2 regions of the Sphingomonas sp. J315 genome follow, and region 1 is predicted to be linked to the other one. Evidence: riboswitches for the same ligand, from Rfam matches in the RefSeq annotation. Region 1 holds a riboswitch; the other holds the start of a gene.

Region 1 (7,523 bases):
CGGCTTCATGTCGAAAACGCTCTGGACGAAGACAGCTCGATTCATTGGCACGGCCTGATCCTCCCCTTTCACATGGACGGGGTGCCGGGGGTCAGCTTTCCTGGGATCAAGCCACGCACCACCTTTACCTACGAGTTCCCGATCGTTCAGGCAGGCACCTACTGGTATCACAGCCATTCGGGGTTGCAGGAGCAGATGGGCCATTACGGCCCGATCGTGATCGATCCCGAAGGCGATGATCCGATCCAGTCCGATCGCGAGCATGTGATCGTGCTGTCCGACTACAGCTTCATGCATCCGCACCGGATCTTCCAGAAGCTCAAGCAGATGGGCGGTTACTTCAACCACCAGAAGCTGACCGCGACCGACGGCGAAGCGATGTCGGCCGCCGAGCGGATGGCCTGGGGCAAGATGCGGATGGACCCGACCGATATTTCTGACGTCACCGGCGCGACATACACTTACCTCGTCAACGGCCATGGCCCGAAAGAGAACTGGACCGGCCTGTTTCGACCGGGCGAGCGGGTGCGGCTGCGCATCGTCAATGCGTCGGCGATGACGACATTCAACCTGCGCATTCCGGGGCTGAAGCTCAGCATCGTGCAGGCGGACGGAATGAATGTGCGCCCCGTTGCGGTCGACGAGTTCCAGATCGCGGTCGCAGAAACCTATGACGTGATCGTCGAGCCGAGCGAGGACCGCGCCTACACCTTCGTCGCCGAGACGGTTGATCGCTCGGGAATGGGGGTCGCGACGCTGGCACCTCGGCCCGGCATGCGCGCACCGGTGCCACCGCTGCGCAAGCGACCGCTGGCGACGATGAAGGATATGGGAATGGGTGGCATGGGCGGTCATGGCGCTGCCGCCTGCACGCCTGAGCATGCGGCCATGGGCCATTGCACGATGCCAAGCGGCGACGGCGCGGAACACAGCGCTGGCACCGCGATGAAGCATTCGATGCGCGATTTCTCGGTCGCGCCTGACGTTGCCAAGACGCCGACGGTCCAGTCGATCTCGCCGATGCCAGTCGATCGGATGGGCGAACCTGGACAGGGGCTGGACGATGTCGGCCATCGCGTTCTCAATTATCGTGATCTGGTCGCGCTCGATCGAAACCCCGACATTCGCGGCCCTGAGCGCGAAGTGCGCATCCACCTGACCGGCAATATGGAACGCTATATGTGGGCATTCGATGGCGAGAAGCTGTCCGAGGTTGGCGCCCCGATCCCGTTCACCGAAGGCGAACGCGTCCGGGTCACCCTGGTCAACGACACGATGATGACCCACCCGATCCATCTGCACGGACATTTCTTCGAGCTGGTGACGGGGCATGGCGACCATTCGCCGCGCAAGCACACCGTCAACGTTCAGCCTGGCGGCACCGCTGCCTTCGACTTCACCGCCGACGCAGTGGGCGACTGGGCGTTCCACTGCCACATGCTCTATCACATGCATGCCGGGATGATGCAGGTCGTGACCGTGCGCCCGCAGGAGGACGCGGCATGATCGGCAGCCTACTTCTCGCCGGGACCGGCTTTGTTTCTGCCATGGGTCTTGCGCCCGCCGGACAGACGATGCCGCCGATGGCGGCTCCCAAGGCTGAGGCTCAGGCCGCGTCAGCCTGCACGCCAGAGCATGCGGCGATGGGGCATTGCCAGATGCCTGATACCAAGGCGCCGGCGAGCCCCCCCACGAACGACCCGGATTGTCCCCCCGAACACGCAAAAATGGGGCACTGCACACCCAAGGACGCGGCACCGGCAGAGGATGCGGTCGGCACCGACCTGGCGCCGGGCACTGGCCCGGCACCCGCCCCCGTCGCGGCGAACTATGCCGACCGCGTCTGGGGCCGCGAGGCGATGCAGCCGACCCGCGACGACCTGCGCCGCCATCACGGTGGCGGCACGTTCAGCAAGGTGACGATCGATCTGGCCGAGCTGACCATCGCCAAGGGACATGAAGGATATCGTTTCGAGACCGACGCATGGTTCGGCGGTGACATCAACCGCCTCGCGTTGAAGGCTGAAGGCGAAGGCACCTTTGGCGAGGCGATCGAAGGCGTTGATTTCAAGGCGCTCTACTCACGCGCGATCGGCCCCTATTTCAATCTTCAGGGCGGTCTGAGACAGGAGATTGGTCATGGTCCCGACCGGACCCATGCCGTGATCGGCATCGAAGGGCTCGCGCCCTATTGGTTTGAGGTCGATGCCTATCTGTCGCTCTCGACACAGGGGGAACTGCGCGCCAGTGCGTCGGCGGAATATGACCAGCGTCTGACCCAGCGCCTGATCCTTCAGCCGAAGATCGAGTTCGAGCTATCGGCACAGGACATCCCGGCGCTCGGCATCGGGGGCGGGTTCTCGAGCGCCGAGGCGGGGCTCCGTCTGCGCTACGAGATCGCGCGCGAGTTCGCGCCCTATGTAGGCATCGTGCATGAGCGAAAGTTTGGACGAACCGCATCCTTCGCGCGTGCGTCCGGCGAGGATACGCATGCGACCAGTCTCGTCCTGGGGGTCCGTGCCTGGTTCTGAAGGTTATAGGTGCAGGGCTGAAGATGGTGGCGCATGCGCATAGCGCGGTTCAGGAGGTCTGATGCTCTACCTAGCAATCAAGGCGGCGATTTCCGGCGTGCTCATCGCGCTCGTCTCGGAGATCGCCCGCCGCTCCCCCGGCTTCGGCGCGCTGGTCGCGTCGCTGCCGCTGGTCTCTGTCCTCGGCATGATCTGGCTCTGGCGCGACAAACCCGACATAACGCTGATGGCCGATCACGCACTCGCGACCTTCTGGTATGTGCTTCCCAGCCTGCCGATGTTCTTGGTGATCCCACTGTTACTCAAGCGTGGCGTCGGTTTCTTGCCGTCGCTCGCAGCCGGATGCGTGCTGACGGTGCTGCTCTATGCGGGGATGACGGTTGTGCTGGGACGATTCGGGGTCCGGCTTTAAGGCGGCTACTTCATGACCTCGCGATGCCAGATTAGCGAATCCAGCTTACCGGTTCGAGGCAATGTATATTGAGCAAGCGCATAAGCCTTGGTCGCCACCCCGAATCCACCTGACCTCTAGCGACCGATGGTCGGAGATAACCTCTAGCAGTTGAGCGGATTGAAACGCAGAAATCCACTAGCCTCTTGGCGGGGATCTACCCACTGTCCGCGCAAGTCACGCGATGGCTGCTTTCGTGGTTCGTCCTGCCAAAAGCCGCCAGACCGCTTACGGCCCACATCCCGCCGTTCGCTACCCCTGCCGGGCGATGGCCGAAAATGGGCCGCAACCGGACTGGCGGCTTGTGGCCGCCGGAGCGGCATAAGCAGACATCGTAGCGGGTGGTGCGCGTACAACTCGAATTAGGCCGTCAGCAGCCTGTCTATTTTCGGGTACGGCAGTGGGCAAAGCCGACGCACGTAAGCCGATTGCGCCAGAACTCCGTTTCTGAACACTGCCGTCTTCCGCTCGATCATCACCTCGCAGTGGGTCTGCGGTCCGAGAGCATGGCTCTCGATCTCGCCCCGATTGCGGACCATGTCGTTGGTCGACCCTTGTGCGTCACGCTCTCGACCGGCCGCACCCGTCGATATGTCAATCATCAATTCCCGCATGACAATCGCCGCGCAGCACAATCTCATAACGATATAAAGATATCTTTATATCAGGATTGACAGCGTAGTTTCGATTGTGTTGAAAGGGCGCGTCGAGGTTCCCCGCCTCAGGCACGACGGCGGGGCTAAGACGGGAAGCCGGTGATGTCCTTCTGGGCAGATTCCGGCGCTGCCCCCGCAACTGTAAGCGGCGAGTGGCGGTTCCATTTTGTGCCACTGAGCGTCCGCAAGACGCTCGGGAAGGCCGGAACCACCGCGACGACCCGTGAGCCAGGAGACCTGCCTCCGACGCGATAACGTTCCTCGGACGGGGGTGTCTCCGGTGGATCGCGCTTGACGCAGGGCTTGCGGCTGTCCGCCGTCGCCTGTCCATCGTGCGCGTTCTTCCTTCGGCCCTCCTGCCCGCACATGCAGTTTGGGGTACCGACCATGACCGACAGCGCCTTCACCTTCACGCTCAAGAGCATTCCGTTCGACGAAGAGTATCGGCCGGCCGACAATACGCGGATCACGACCAACTTCGCCAATCTGGCGCGGGGTGAGCGCCGTGAGGAAAATCTGCGCAACACGCTGCGCATGATCGACAACCGCTTCAATTCACTGGTGCACTGGGACAATCCGGCGGGCGATCGCTACGCGCTCGAGCTCACCATCATCACCGCCGAGATGCATGTCGCCGCCAACGGCGCTCAGGATGCGTTCCCGCTGATCGAGATCCTCAGGACCACGATCATCGACAAGAAGACCAGAGCGCGGATGGACGGCATCGTCGGGAACAATTTTTCCTCCTACATCCGCGATTACGACTTCAGCGTCGTGCTGCCCGAACATAGCAAGGCGCATCCCAACTCGGGCACGCCAGAAGGGTTCGGCGACCTTCACGGCAATCTGTTCAAGCATTTCCTGAAGTCGGAAGCGTATCGCGCAACGTTCAGCAAGCCGCCTGTGATCTGTCTCAGCGTGTCGAGCAACAAGACCTATCAGCGTACCGGCAACGAGCACCCGATCCTGGGCTTTGAATATGAGAATGACGAGTTCTCGGCGACCGACGACTATTTCGCGAAGATGGGGATGAAGGTCCGCTACTTCATGCCGCGCAACAGCGCCGCGCCCTTCGCCTTCTACCATATCGGCGACCTGCTGGGCGACTATACCAACCTCGAGCTGGTCAGCACGATTGCGACGATGGACACGTTCCAGCGCATCTATCGCCCCGAGATCTACAACGCCAATTCGGTAGCGGCGGAACAGTATCGGCCTAGCCTGAAATACCAGGACTATTCGCTGACCCGCATCGTCTATGACCGCGAGGAGCGTAGCCGGCTCGCGTTTGAACAGGGCAAGTTCGCCGAAGAGCGGTTCATCAAGCCCTATCGCGCAGCGCTTGAACAATGGTCGGCCAGTTTCGCCGCCTGATCTCCCCTGAATTCAAAGGTATTTTCGAACATGACGATGTTGTTGCCCACGACGACCGCGGGCAGTCTGCCCAAGCCCTCCTGGCTCGCTGAGCCCGAGAAGCTGTGGGCCGCGTGGAAGCATGAAGGCGAAGAACTTGTCGCCGCCAAGCAGGACGCGCTGCGCCTTGCGGTCGATGATCAGAAAAAGGCGGGTATCGACATCGTCGGCGATGGCGAACAGACGCGCCAGCATTTTGTCACCACCTTCATCGAGCATCTGGAAGGCGTCGATTGGGAAAAGAAGCAGGTCATGCGCATCCGCAACCGCTACGACGCCAGCGTGCCGTCGGTGGTGGGCGCGGTGTCGCGGCCCAGGTCGGTGTTCGTCGAGGATGCCAAGTACCTGCGCGCGCAGACCGACGGGCCGATCAAATGGACGCTGCCCGGTCCGATGACGATGATCGATACGTTGTACGACGATCACTATAAGAGCCGTGAGAAGCTCGCCTGGGAATTCGCCTGCATCCTCAACGAAGAGGCGAAGGAGCTGGAAGCCGCAGGCGTCGATATTGTCCAGTTCGACGAACCGGCGTTCAACGTCTTTTTCGACGAGGCGAACGACTGGGGCATCAAGACTCTGGAGCGCGCCGCCGAGGGGCTGAAGTGTGAGACCGCGGTCCACATCTGCTATGGCTATGGCATCAAGGCTAACACCGACTGGAAGAAGACGCTCGGCTCCGAATGGCGGCAATATGAGGAAATCTTCCCCAATTTGCAGAAGTCGACGATCGATATCGTCAGCCTCGAATGCCAGTGTTCGCGCGTACCGATGGACCTGATCGAGCTCATTCGCGGCAAGAAGGTGATGGTCGGCGCGATCGACGTGGCGACCGACACGGTCGAGACGCCCGAAGAGGTCGCGGCGACGCTGCGCAACGCGTTGCGCTTCGTCGATGCCGACAAGCTCATCCCCGCCACCAACTGCGGCATGGCGCCGCTGTCGCGTGCGGTTGCGAACGGCAAGCTGAGGGCGCTGGGTGCGGGTGCGGAGATCGTCCGCAAGGAACTGGCGGCGTAAGCAAAAATCGGGTCCGGCGATGCCCACACGGCATCGCCGGACGGCGTATCCGGGCGCGGTCGCGTGCTCGATTCAGGAATATTCGATGAACGCTCTTCTGCGCCGCCCGCGGCTCGATCCCTATATCTTCGCGATCATGGCGATGGTCGCGGTGGCCGCGATCATTCCCGCGCGGGGCGTCGGGAAAGAGGTGCTTGATCATGTCGTGCACGCCGCGATCGCGCTGCTGTTCTTCATCTATGGCGCGAAGATTTCGCGGCAGGCGATCTGGCAGGGCATCGCCCATTGGCGCCTGCAGGGTCTGGTCTTTGCCACCACCTTCCTCGCCTTCCCGGTGATCGGGTTCGCGTTGATCGCTCTGGCGGGGGGCGTTCTGGATAGCGGGCTGGTCACCGGCCTGATGTTCCTGTGCCTGTTGCCCTCCACGGTGCAATCGTCGATCGCGCTGACCTCAATCGCGCGCGGCAATGTCCCGGCGGCGCTGTGCTGCGCGTCGCTGTCGAACCTAGCCGGGGTGGTGATCACGCCTGTGCTCGCGGCACTGCTGCTGACCACCAATAGCGGCGGCATTTCGCTCGACGCGGTGCGCGAGATCGCGCTGCAGATCCTGCTGCCCTTCATCATCGGCCAGTTGGCGCGCCCGCTGGTCGGCGACTGGTTCACCCGCCAGAAGACGCTGACGATGCTGGTCGATCGCGGATCGATCCTGCTGGTCGTCTATGCGGCGTTCAGCGCGGGCGTGGTCGCGGGCATCTGGAGCAAGGTGACGCCGCAGAGCATTGCGCTGGTCATCCTGCTCGATCTGCTGCTGCTGTCGATCGCCCTCGTCTTCACGACTGCGGCCGCTCGCCTGTCGCGCCTGCCGGTCGAGGATGAAGTCACGATCGCGTTCTGTGGATCGCAAAAGAGCATGGCGAGCGGACTGCCGATGGCGAACATCCTCTTTCCGGCCAGCACTGTTGGCCTGATCGTCCTGCCGCTGATGCTGTACCACCAGATGCAGCTGATGATCTGCGCCGCGCTCGCCCGGCGCTACAGCCTGCGCCCCGAACAAGCCGTGCCGATGGTCACAGCCGCGGCATGACCCCGATTCATCCAGCCGTCAGTCAAGGATCAAACCCTATGACCATCCTCCGCGATATCGACGACGACAGCGATCTGCGCCAGCTGTTCGGCCGGTTCCCGACCGGCGTCACGGCATTGTGCGCGATGAATGGGGACCAGCCGATCGGCATGACCGCAAGCGCCTTCGTGGCGATCTCGCTCAAGCCCGCATTGGTCTCGGTGTGCATCAAGCACGGGTCGTGGACCTGGCAGCAATTGCGCGGGTGCGACCGGATCGGAATCTCATTTCTGGGCCACGGGCACGCCGCAGTCGCGCGTCAGCTATCGCAGCGCAGCGACGACCGGTTTGAGGGGCTGGATTATGACGTGACCACCAACGGCGGGCTG
Region 2 (7,523 bases), 1.3 Mb from region 1:
ACATCGCCGCCATTCCGGCCAGCGCGTCGCGTCGGTCTAATCTCATTTTCCCTCACCCTGATGGTCGTGGCTCGCCGCCGCCTCGGGGAGCGGACGCACCCAGATGTTGCGGAACGACACCGGCGAATTGTGATCCTGAAGCTGAATCGGCGCGGCGTCGCCATGCGCCTGATATTTGGCGACCTGTCGCCACACGGTGGTGCCGCGCCAGGGCTGACGGTTCTGCACCAGCACGCCGTTGAGGAAGGCGGTGATATAGGCGGGGCGCAGCAGCTTGCCGTCGGCGGCAAAGCGCGGGCGCTCGAAGATAATGTCGTAGCTCTGCCATTCGCCGGGCGGGCGCGACGGGTTTACCAGCGGCGGCGTGTTGCCATAGATCGCGCCGACCGTGCCGTCGGCATAGGTCGGGTTGTTGTAGCCGTCGAGGATCTGGATCTCGTAGCGCTGCATGAACCAGATGCCGCTGTTGCCGCGATCCTGCGAGCTTCTCTCCGGCGGATTGGGTGAGCGGAATTCGAGATGGAGCTGGACGTCGCCGAAGCTCGCCTTGCTGATCAGCGCATTCTCGCCCCCGCCGCCTGCGCGCGGGCGCGAGGTGACTGCGCCATCGGCGATCGTCCAGGGTGTATGCTGCGCCTGCCAGGCGTCGAGCGAGGTGCCGTCGAACAGGACGACCGCGTCCGACGGGGCACCGCCGGGCAGTGCGGACGGCGTCACCACGATCGGATGGGGCCTGTCGGCGTCGTGTACCTTCCAGCTGGTCCCTGGGATGGTTGGCGTATCGCGAAAGCCCGGCTTGTCCTGCGCCGGGGCGGAGCCGCTCGCAGCAGCCAGTACCAATGCCGCGATGGACAGACTGAGTTTCACGCCCTTCCCCTTCATGCCGCGTCGATCTCGCGATAGGCGGCGATCAGCCGATCTTCGCCAGCGCGGCCTTCAACCGAATTGCCGTGCTCCATGCCGATGACGCCCGCGAACTTCTTTGCGCGCAGCCAGCGAACGATGTTGCGATAGTTGATTTCGCCGGTGCCCGGCTCCTTGCGGCCAGGATTGTCGCCGAACTGGAGATAGGCGATCTCGCTCCAGCAACTGTCCATGGTGCGGATGAGATGTCCGGCCTGGATCTGCTCATGATAGAGGTCGGCGAGGATCTTCACCGCCGGGCTGTCGACCCCGCGCGCGATGGCATAGCCCTGGGGCACCGTCTGCAGGAACACGCCGGGATGGTCGACGAGGGTATTGAGCGGTTCCATCACCATCACCAACCCGTGCGGGGCGACAATGTCGGCGGCACGGCGCATCGTGTCGATCACCCGGCCCGTCTGGATGTCGATCGGCACGCGGCGGTCGAGAAAGCCTGGGACGACCGTCATCCACTTCGCATTGAGGCGCTTGGCGACGTCGATCGACGCGCGGATATCAGCGAGAAACGCCGTGCGATCGCCATCGTCATTCGCCCCGAGCACCGGTCGCGACTGCGCCCATTTGGGCATCGACGCGACGAACACGCCCATCGTCATGCCGCGCTGGTGCAGCACCCTGGCCATCGCGGTTTGCTCTTCGACGGGGCGAGCGGCGGCCTCGTTATCCTCCCAGGCGGTAAAGCCCTGATCGGCGGCAAAGGCGATCTGCTCCAGCCGACTGCCCCGACTCCTGAAGCTACCCTCATGCGGCGCATAGCCGAGCGAGAAGCGCGGCGCATTCGATTGCGTCGCGGCGTGCGCCATCGCCGCCGCACCCGCCGTGGCGGCACCGGCGGCGAGGACGGAGCGCCGCGTCAACTTCACGCCGCTTCACCCGCTAGCTGTGCGCGCGACTTGCCGCGTTCGCGCAGCCAGATGAAGCCGAACACAACGAGCAGGATCGCGGGTAGGATCGCGAGCTTCTGGAACGACACCGAAGCCGCCGCATCTTCGACCGCCAGCTTGGCTGCACCCGTCAGCGCGGCGAATGCCTCCGGCCCGCCCGCGAACTCGATCTTCGCCTGGTCGAACATCGCGCCCAGCTGCGGCAGCACGAAGAAGCTGGCGAGCGCGCCGGCCGATCCGACCAGCCCCATCGCCCACGCCCCGCCGCGCGGATAGCGTTCCGCGACCGAGGCGAGCATCGTCGGCCACATCACGCATACGCCCAGGCCCCAGACGGTAGAGGCGATGATCGCGGCAACCGGCGACTGCGCCTGCGACAGCATGAACAGCCCGATGCCGGCGAGCAAGCTCGACACCCACAGCAGGCCGGGGTTGGAGATCCTGTTCGCCAGCCGCCCCGCGAAATGGCGGAACACGAACATCAGCGCGTTGACGTACACCAGCAGCAGGATGCCGCGCATGCCGACGCGGTTGGACAGGGCGACGTCGATCCACTGGCCGGGCGCGAGTTCGGACGCGGCGGTCAGGAACATCGCGCCGAACCAGATGAAGAAGCTCGGGCGGCGAAACACCTCGCCGATCATCTGGCCGAAGGTCACGCCGCTTTCGCTGCGCAGCGGCGGCGGGAAATTTGTGGTTGCCGCCATCAGGATCGTCGCGGCCGCCGGAATCATCACCAGCGCCATGATCCCCTGCCAGGACAGGGTAGCCGACAGGAAGAAACCGGCCAGGCCACCGATGATGATGCCGCCGGGGAACCAGGCGTGGAGCACATTGAGCCGGTGGGTCGCGTCATCGGGATAGAGTTGCGTCGTCAGCGGGTTGATCGCCGCCTCTGTCAGTCCCCAGCCGATCCCGCTGAGCAGCATCCCGACCCACACGATCGTGTAGATCGTCATGCCGGTCGCCAGATGGCCCGCGGTGACGATCAGCAGCGGCCCGGCGAAGAAGCACAGCCCGGCAGCGACCAGGCAGCGCTTCATGCCGATCTGGTCGAGAAATGCGCTCGCGACGAACAGGGTGATTGCAAAGCTCAGGAATGCCGCGCCCAGGGCGGCGGCGATCAGCTCACCCGCTTGCAACGGCGCGACCGGATCGATCCACTCCGCCTTGAGCCCGCTGGCGATGGCGCCGCGAATGGCGAGCCCCGCCGCCGCGGTAAAAAGCGCCAATATGCCCAGCCAGAACAGCCGCCCCTTATGATATCTCTCGGCCATCGCTGCATCCCCCCCTTTTGTATTTATGCCAGCCCCAGCATCGCCCGGTTGAGCCCCGGATCGCTGCCACCGGCGAAATCGTCGAATGCCTTGTCCGCCTTGCGGATCATGTGCGCGGCGATGAACGGTGCGCCTTCGCGCGCCGTCCTCGGGATGCTTGAGGCAGCTTTCCCGTTCGAGCGCCGCCCAGCAGGCATAGCCACATTGCGTGAGTTCCGAAAAGATTCCGCCGAAATCGACCTGTCCGTCGCCAAGCGACCGACACAACCGGCCTCCGCCATCCAGCGCGCGGCGGAGGGCAAGGTGTCGAACGGCGCAGCATCGCCCATAAACTGTGCGAGGAAAACCGCCGGACCCCTCATGACATCTCCCCCACAGGCACAGCTATTTTGTTTCGGCCTTCAGATAGGCGATCAGCGCGGCCCGACGCGCGGGATCGGCCACCTTCATCACCATCCGCGACCCGGGCACCTTCGTGGTGGGGGCGGCGAGATATTGGTCGAGGGTCTTCGCATCCCAGACAATGCCGGATTGCTTGAGCGCGGGGCTGTAATTAAACCCGGGAGCCGATCCCGCCTTCCGCCCGAACAGCTTGTTGAGATTGGGACCCATCACGCTCTTCCCGCCTGGGGCAAGCGTATGGCAGGCGCGGCACGCGGCAAATGCCTGAGCGCCATCCTGGACTGGACGCGCACGCACGCTCGGAGAACCGGCCGTTAGCGCTACCACGCCACATATTACCGCCACGAGGGGCAGTGCGATGAGAGATTTCACTATCCCCTCCGAGTGTGACAACCAGTCGGCTGACATCGTTGACAGTATCTAAGCGGTTGCCGGTGCCGAGCGCAAGCCTGACGCGCACGGTTCACCGAAATCTATGGGGGAGAAAGCTTTGGGGACCACATTTCCACAGATTTCGCCAATCTGTACCGCAATCTCGCCCGATCGGTACGAGACCAGGCATCGCCACGCCTCCGCGAGACGCGGACGGGCTGCGTACCGTGGTTCGTCGACGCGATGATCGAGAATCATCGCGGTGCGCAGAAATGGACTTCGCTGGAGCCGCTCTGACCCCGGCCCTTGGACAAGTGCATATCGAAGCCCGCTGGCGCGCATCGCTCTCTTGTCTTAGGTCGCCCGCCCAACCATCTGAAACGGAGCCGCGAATGACCCCATCCGCTTTGATCGTCCCAACCTATGGCCAGATGCTGCGCGCACTTTCGGCGTGGCTCGCCAAGGCCGAGGAGCAGGGCTGCGTCACTGAAGCGCTGATGGCGGCACGGCTGGCACCGGACATGTTTCCGCTGGCGACGCAGATCCGCTTTGCCTGTGTCCAGGCACAGGAAGGCGTGTACCGTCTGCGCGGCGAGGCATTTCCCGCGTCGCTCTCCGAACTGCTCGATGAAGGCCGCAACGGGGGCGAACATCCCGGCACCATTGCCGATGCGCGGGCGCGGATTGGTGAGACGCTGGCGCTGCTGGAGCAAGTCGGCAGCGATATGCCCGATATCGACCCCGGCGCCCCCATCGCCCATGCGCTGCCCCAGGGGATGGTGTTCGACCTGACCGCCGAGCAGTTCGTCCGCGACTGGGCGCTGCCGCAATTCTATTTCCACCTGATGACCGCTTATGCGATCCTGCGCGCGCAGGGAGTAGAGTTGGGCAAGGTCGATTATGTCGCACACATGTTCCGCTTCCTGCGCCCGGAAACGATATAAAGAATTCTTTATATAATGCTTGCGGGCGCCTCGAACCGGTCCTAAAGACCCGCTCGAAGCATGGGGGCGACCCCGCGCTTCATGATCGCGCCGGTGCCCCGCAAGGGGCTTAAACGGGAATGCGGTGCGGGCGGTTTTTCGCCCAATTCCGTGGCTGTCCCTGCAACTGTAAGCGGCGAGCGCGATGCACTGGTTCCCCTTCGAGGGAACAGCCACTGGACAATCGTCCGGGAAGGCCGTGCATCCTGCCCTGACCCGCGAGCCAGGAGACCTGCCGGCGCATGGTCGCTCTTGCCTTGGTCCAGGGAATGGCCACGGCACGGTCCTCCGTCTGAGCGACGAACCTAGCGGCGGGGGCCGCTGCGGTGTCGTGCGTCAGGCGATCATGCGCCCGTTTGATGCATTGACGCCCGTCATCCGCCTGCGGATGGCCAGGCCCCTGCCCTCGTTGCTCGGCGCCGGGGGATGTCCCATGTTGAAGTTGCTGTCCGTTTCCACGCTCGCCATCGCTGCGGCGTCGCCCGCCATTGCGGGCGAAACCGCCGTCGCCGAAGTCTCGAGCGAGACCGTCGTCGTCACTGCCTCGCGCTCCGGCGAGGCCGTTCCCATCGAGCAGATCGGCGGATCGGCCACCGTCATCGACGCGCAAGCGCTGGAACAGCGTCAGACACGCAACCTGTCCGATGTGCTGCGGGACGTACCGGGCGTGGCGGTCAGCCGCCAGATCGGCGGGCTGACGCAGATCCGCATTCGCGGGACCGAGGGCAATCATGTCCTGACCCTGATCGACGGGATCGAGGTATCCGACCCGTTCCAGGGCGAGTTCGACTATAGCGGCGTACTGGCCGACAGCGCCGCGCGGGTCGAGGTGCTGCGCGGTCAGCAATCCTCGCTCTATGGGTCCGACGCGATCGGCGGCGTGATCCATTATCTGACGCTGTCGGGTCGCGAGGCACCGGGGTTCAGCGCGCGGATCGAGGGCGGGTCGTTCGGCACCGTCAGCGCGGCGGCACGCGCCGCGGGTGCTTCGGGCAGTTTCGACTATGCGCTGTCGGCAACGGGCTTCATCACCGACGGCACCCCGACGGCGCGCGCCGGCACCCGCAACATCGGGTCGAAAAGCGCAGCGCTGAGCGGGAAGTTCAACTGGACTCCGTCGGACAGCTTCACGCTGACCGGAGTGCTGCGCTACAGCGTGACCGACGCGGATGCCAACAACAGCGACGGGAACCCCGCCAGCCCGACCTTTGGCTATACGATCGACAGCCCCGGCGTGCATTACCGCAACCGTGGCCTTTACGGTCTGCTCAGCGCACAGTTCAGCGCACTAGACGGGCGCTGGACCACGACGCTCTCCGGCCAGTTCGCAGATACCGAGCGGACGATGTTTCGCGCCAATGACGTCGTCGATTTCGGCAATACCGGCCAGCGCTACAAGGGCTCGCTGGTGTCGAGCCTGCGCTTCGGCAGCGACGCGGTCACCCACCGGCTGACCGGCGCGGTCGATCTGGAGCGTGAGGAGTTCCGCAATACCACTCCCGGCACCGGATCGCCGTGGGATGCCTTCACCGGCAAGCGGACCACCGATAATCTCGGACTGGTCGCGCAATATGAACTGACTGCGGGCGATTTCGCAGCAAGTGGCTCGATCCGTCACGACGACAATAACCGCTTCGACGACGCGACAACCTGGCGTGTACAGGGCAGCTATCGCCTGCCCACCGACACGCGCGTGCGCGTCGCTTATGGCACCGGGGTCAAGAATCCCGGCTATTACGAGCTCTATGGCTTCTCTGACGGTGTCTATATCGGCAACCCGAACCTGAAGCCGGAAAAGTCGGAAGGCTGGGAAGCGGGCATCGAGCAAACGCTCGCGGACGATACGGTGACGTTCGGCGCGACCTATTTCGACTCGACGCTCGAGGACGAGATCTACACCACCTACCCCGCCCCGACCTTCGTCGCGACGCCAGCCAACCGCACGACCCTGTCCAAGCAGCATGGCGTCGAGCTGTTCCTCAGCGCACGCCCGATCCCGCAGCTGCGGTTCGACGCGAGCTACACGCATCTCAATGCGGAAGAGAGTGGCGTCGAGGAAGTGCGGCGGCCGGGCGACATCGCCAGCTTCAACGCGACCTACACCAGCAGCGACGAGCGGCTTTCGACCACGCTGACGGTACGGCATAACGGGCGGATGACCGATATCGCCTTCACCGACCCCAGCTATACCCCGGTGCGCGTATCGCTGAAGCCGTTCACGCTGGTGAATTTCAACGTCGCGTTCGAGGTGGTAGAGAAGGTCCAGCTGTTCGGGCGGGTCGAGAACCTGTTCGACGTCGATTACGAAGAGGTGTTCAGCTTCGCGACGCCGGGCGTCGGCGCGTTCGCCGGGGTGCGGGTCAAGCTGTGATGCGGCGCGCCGGCATCGCGCTGGCGATCGCGGGGATGACGCTGCCGGTTTCGGCCGGCAGCGCGCCTCCACCCGTGGCCGGTGCGAAGCCCGCACTGCCAATGCGCGTCATGTCGATCAACCAGTGCACCGACCAGCTGGTGCTGATGCTGCTCCCGCCCGAGCGGATCGCGTCGGTCACCTGGCTGTCGCGCGATCCGCTACTGTCGCTGATGTCGGCGCGCGCGCGCGGCATCGCGGTCAATCGCGGCGAGATCGAGGATGTGGTACGGCAACAGCCCGATCTGATTGTCGCCGACAGCTTTGGGTC

The links. Region 1 has a riboswitch for cobalamin ahead of LRS08_RS07870 (DUF1852 domain-containing protein). Riboswitches for the same ligand answer to the same signal wherever they lie in the genome.
Region 2: it holds a riboswitch for cobalamin, as region 1 does, so the genes downstream of both, LRS08_RS01260 (TonB-dependent receptor plug domain-containing protein) here and LRS08_RS07870 (DUF1852 domain-containing protein) in region 1, are expected to answer to the same signal.

The regions. Positions count from the first base shown of each region.
Region 1 covers NZ_CP088296.1:1,544,495-1,552,017, forward strand. The annotation lists gene LRS08_RS07855 (copper resistance system multicopper oxidase) at 1-1,506, shown strand, start outside; gene LRS08_RS07860 (copper resistance protein B) at 1,503-2,531, shown strand; gene LRS08_RS07865 (DUF3147 family protein) at 2,593-2,943, shown strand; cobalamin riboswitch at 3,675-3,898, shown strand; gene LRS08_RS07870 (DUF1852 domain-containing protein) at 4,026-5,012, shown strand; gene LRS08_RS07875 (methionine synthase) at 5,043-6,071, shown strand; gene LRS08_RS07880 (bile acid:sodium symporter family protein) at 6,157-7,155, shown strand; gene LRS08_RS07885 (flavin reductase family protein) at 7,194-7,523, shown strand, end outside.
Region 2 covers NZ_CP088296.1:224,299-231,821, forward strand. The annotation lists gene LRS08_RS01225 (gluconate 2-dehydrogenase subunit 3 family protein) at 1-46, opposite strand, end outside; gene LRS08_RS01230 (DUF1080 domain-containing protein) at 43-867, opposite strand; gene LRS08_RS01235 (hydroxypyruvate isomerase family protein) at 879-1,787, opposite strand; gene LRS08_RS01240 (MFS transporter) at 1,784-3,085, opposite strand; partial or broken gene LRS08_RS01245 (sugar phosphate isomerase/epimerase) at 3,109-3,370, opposite strand; gene LRS08_RS01250 (c-type cytochrome) at 3,470-3,895, opposite strand; gene LRS08_RS01255 (DUF1993 family protein) at 4,252-4,803, shown strand; cobalamin riboswitch at 4,878-5,097, shown strand; gene LRS08_RS01260 (TonB-dependent receptor plug domain-containing protein) at 5,276-7,213, shown strand; gene LRS08_RS01265 (ABC transporter substrate-binding protein) at 7,213-7,523, shown strand, end outside.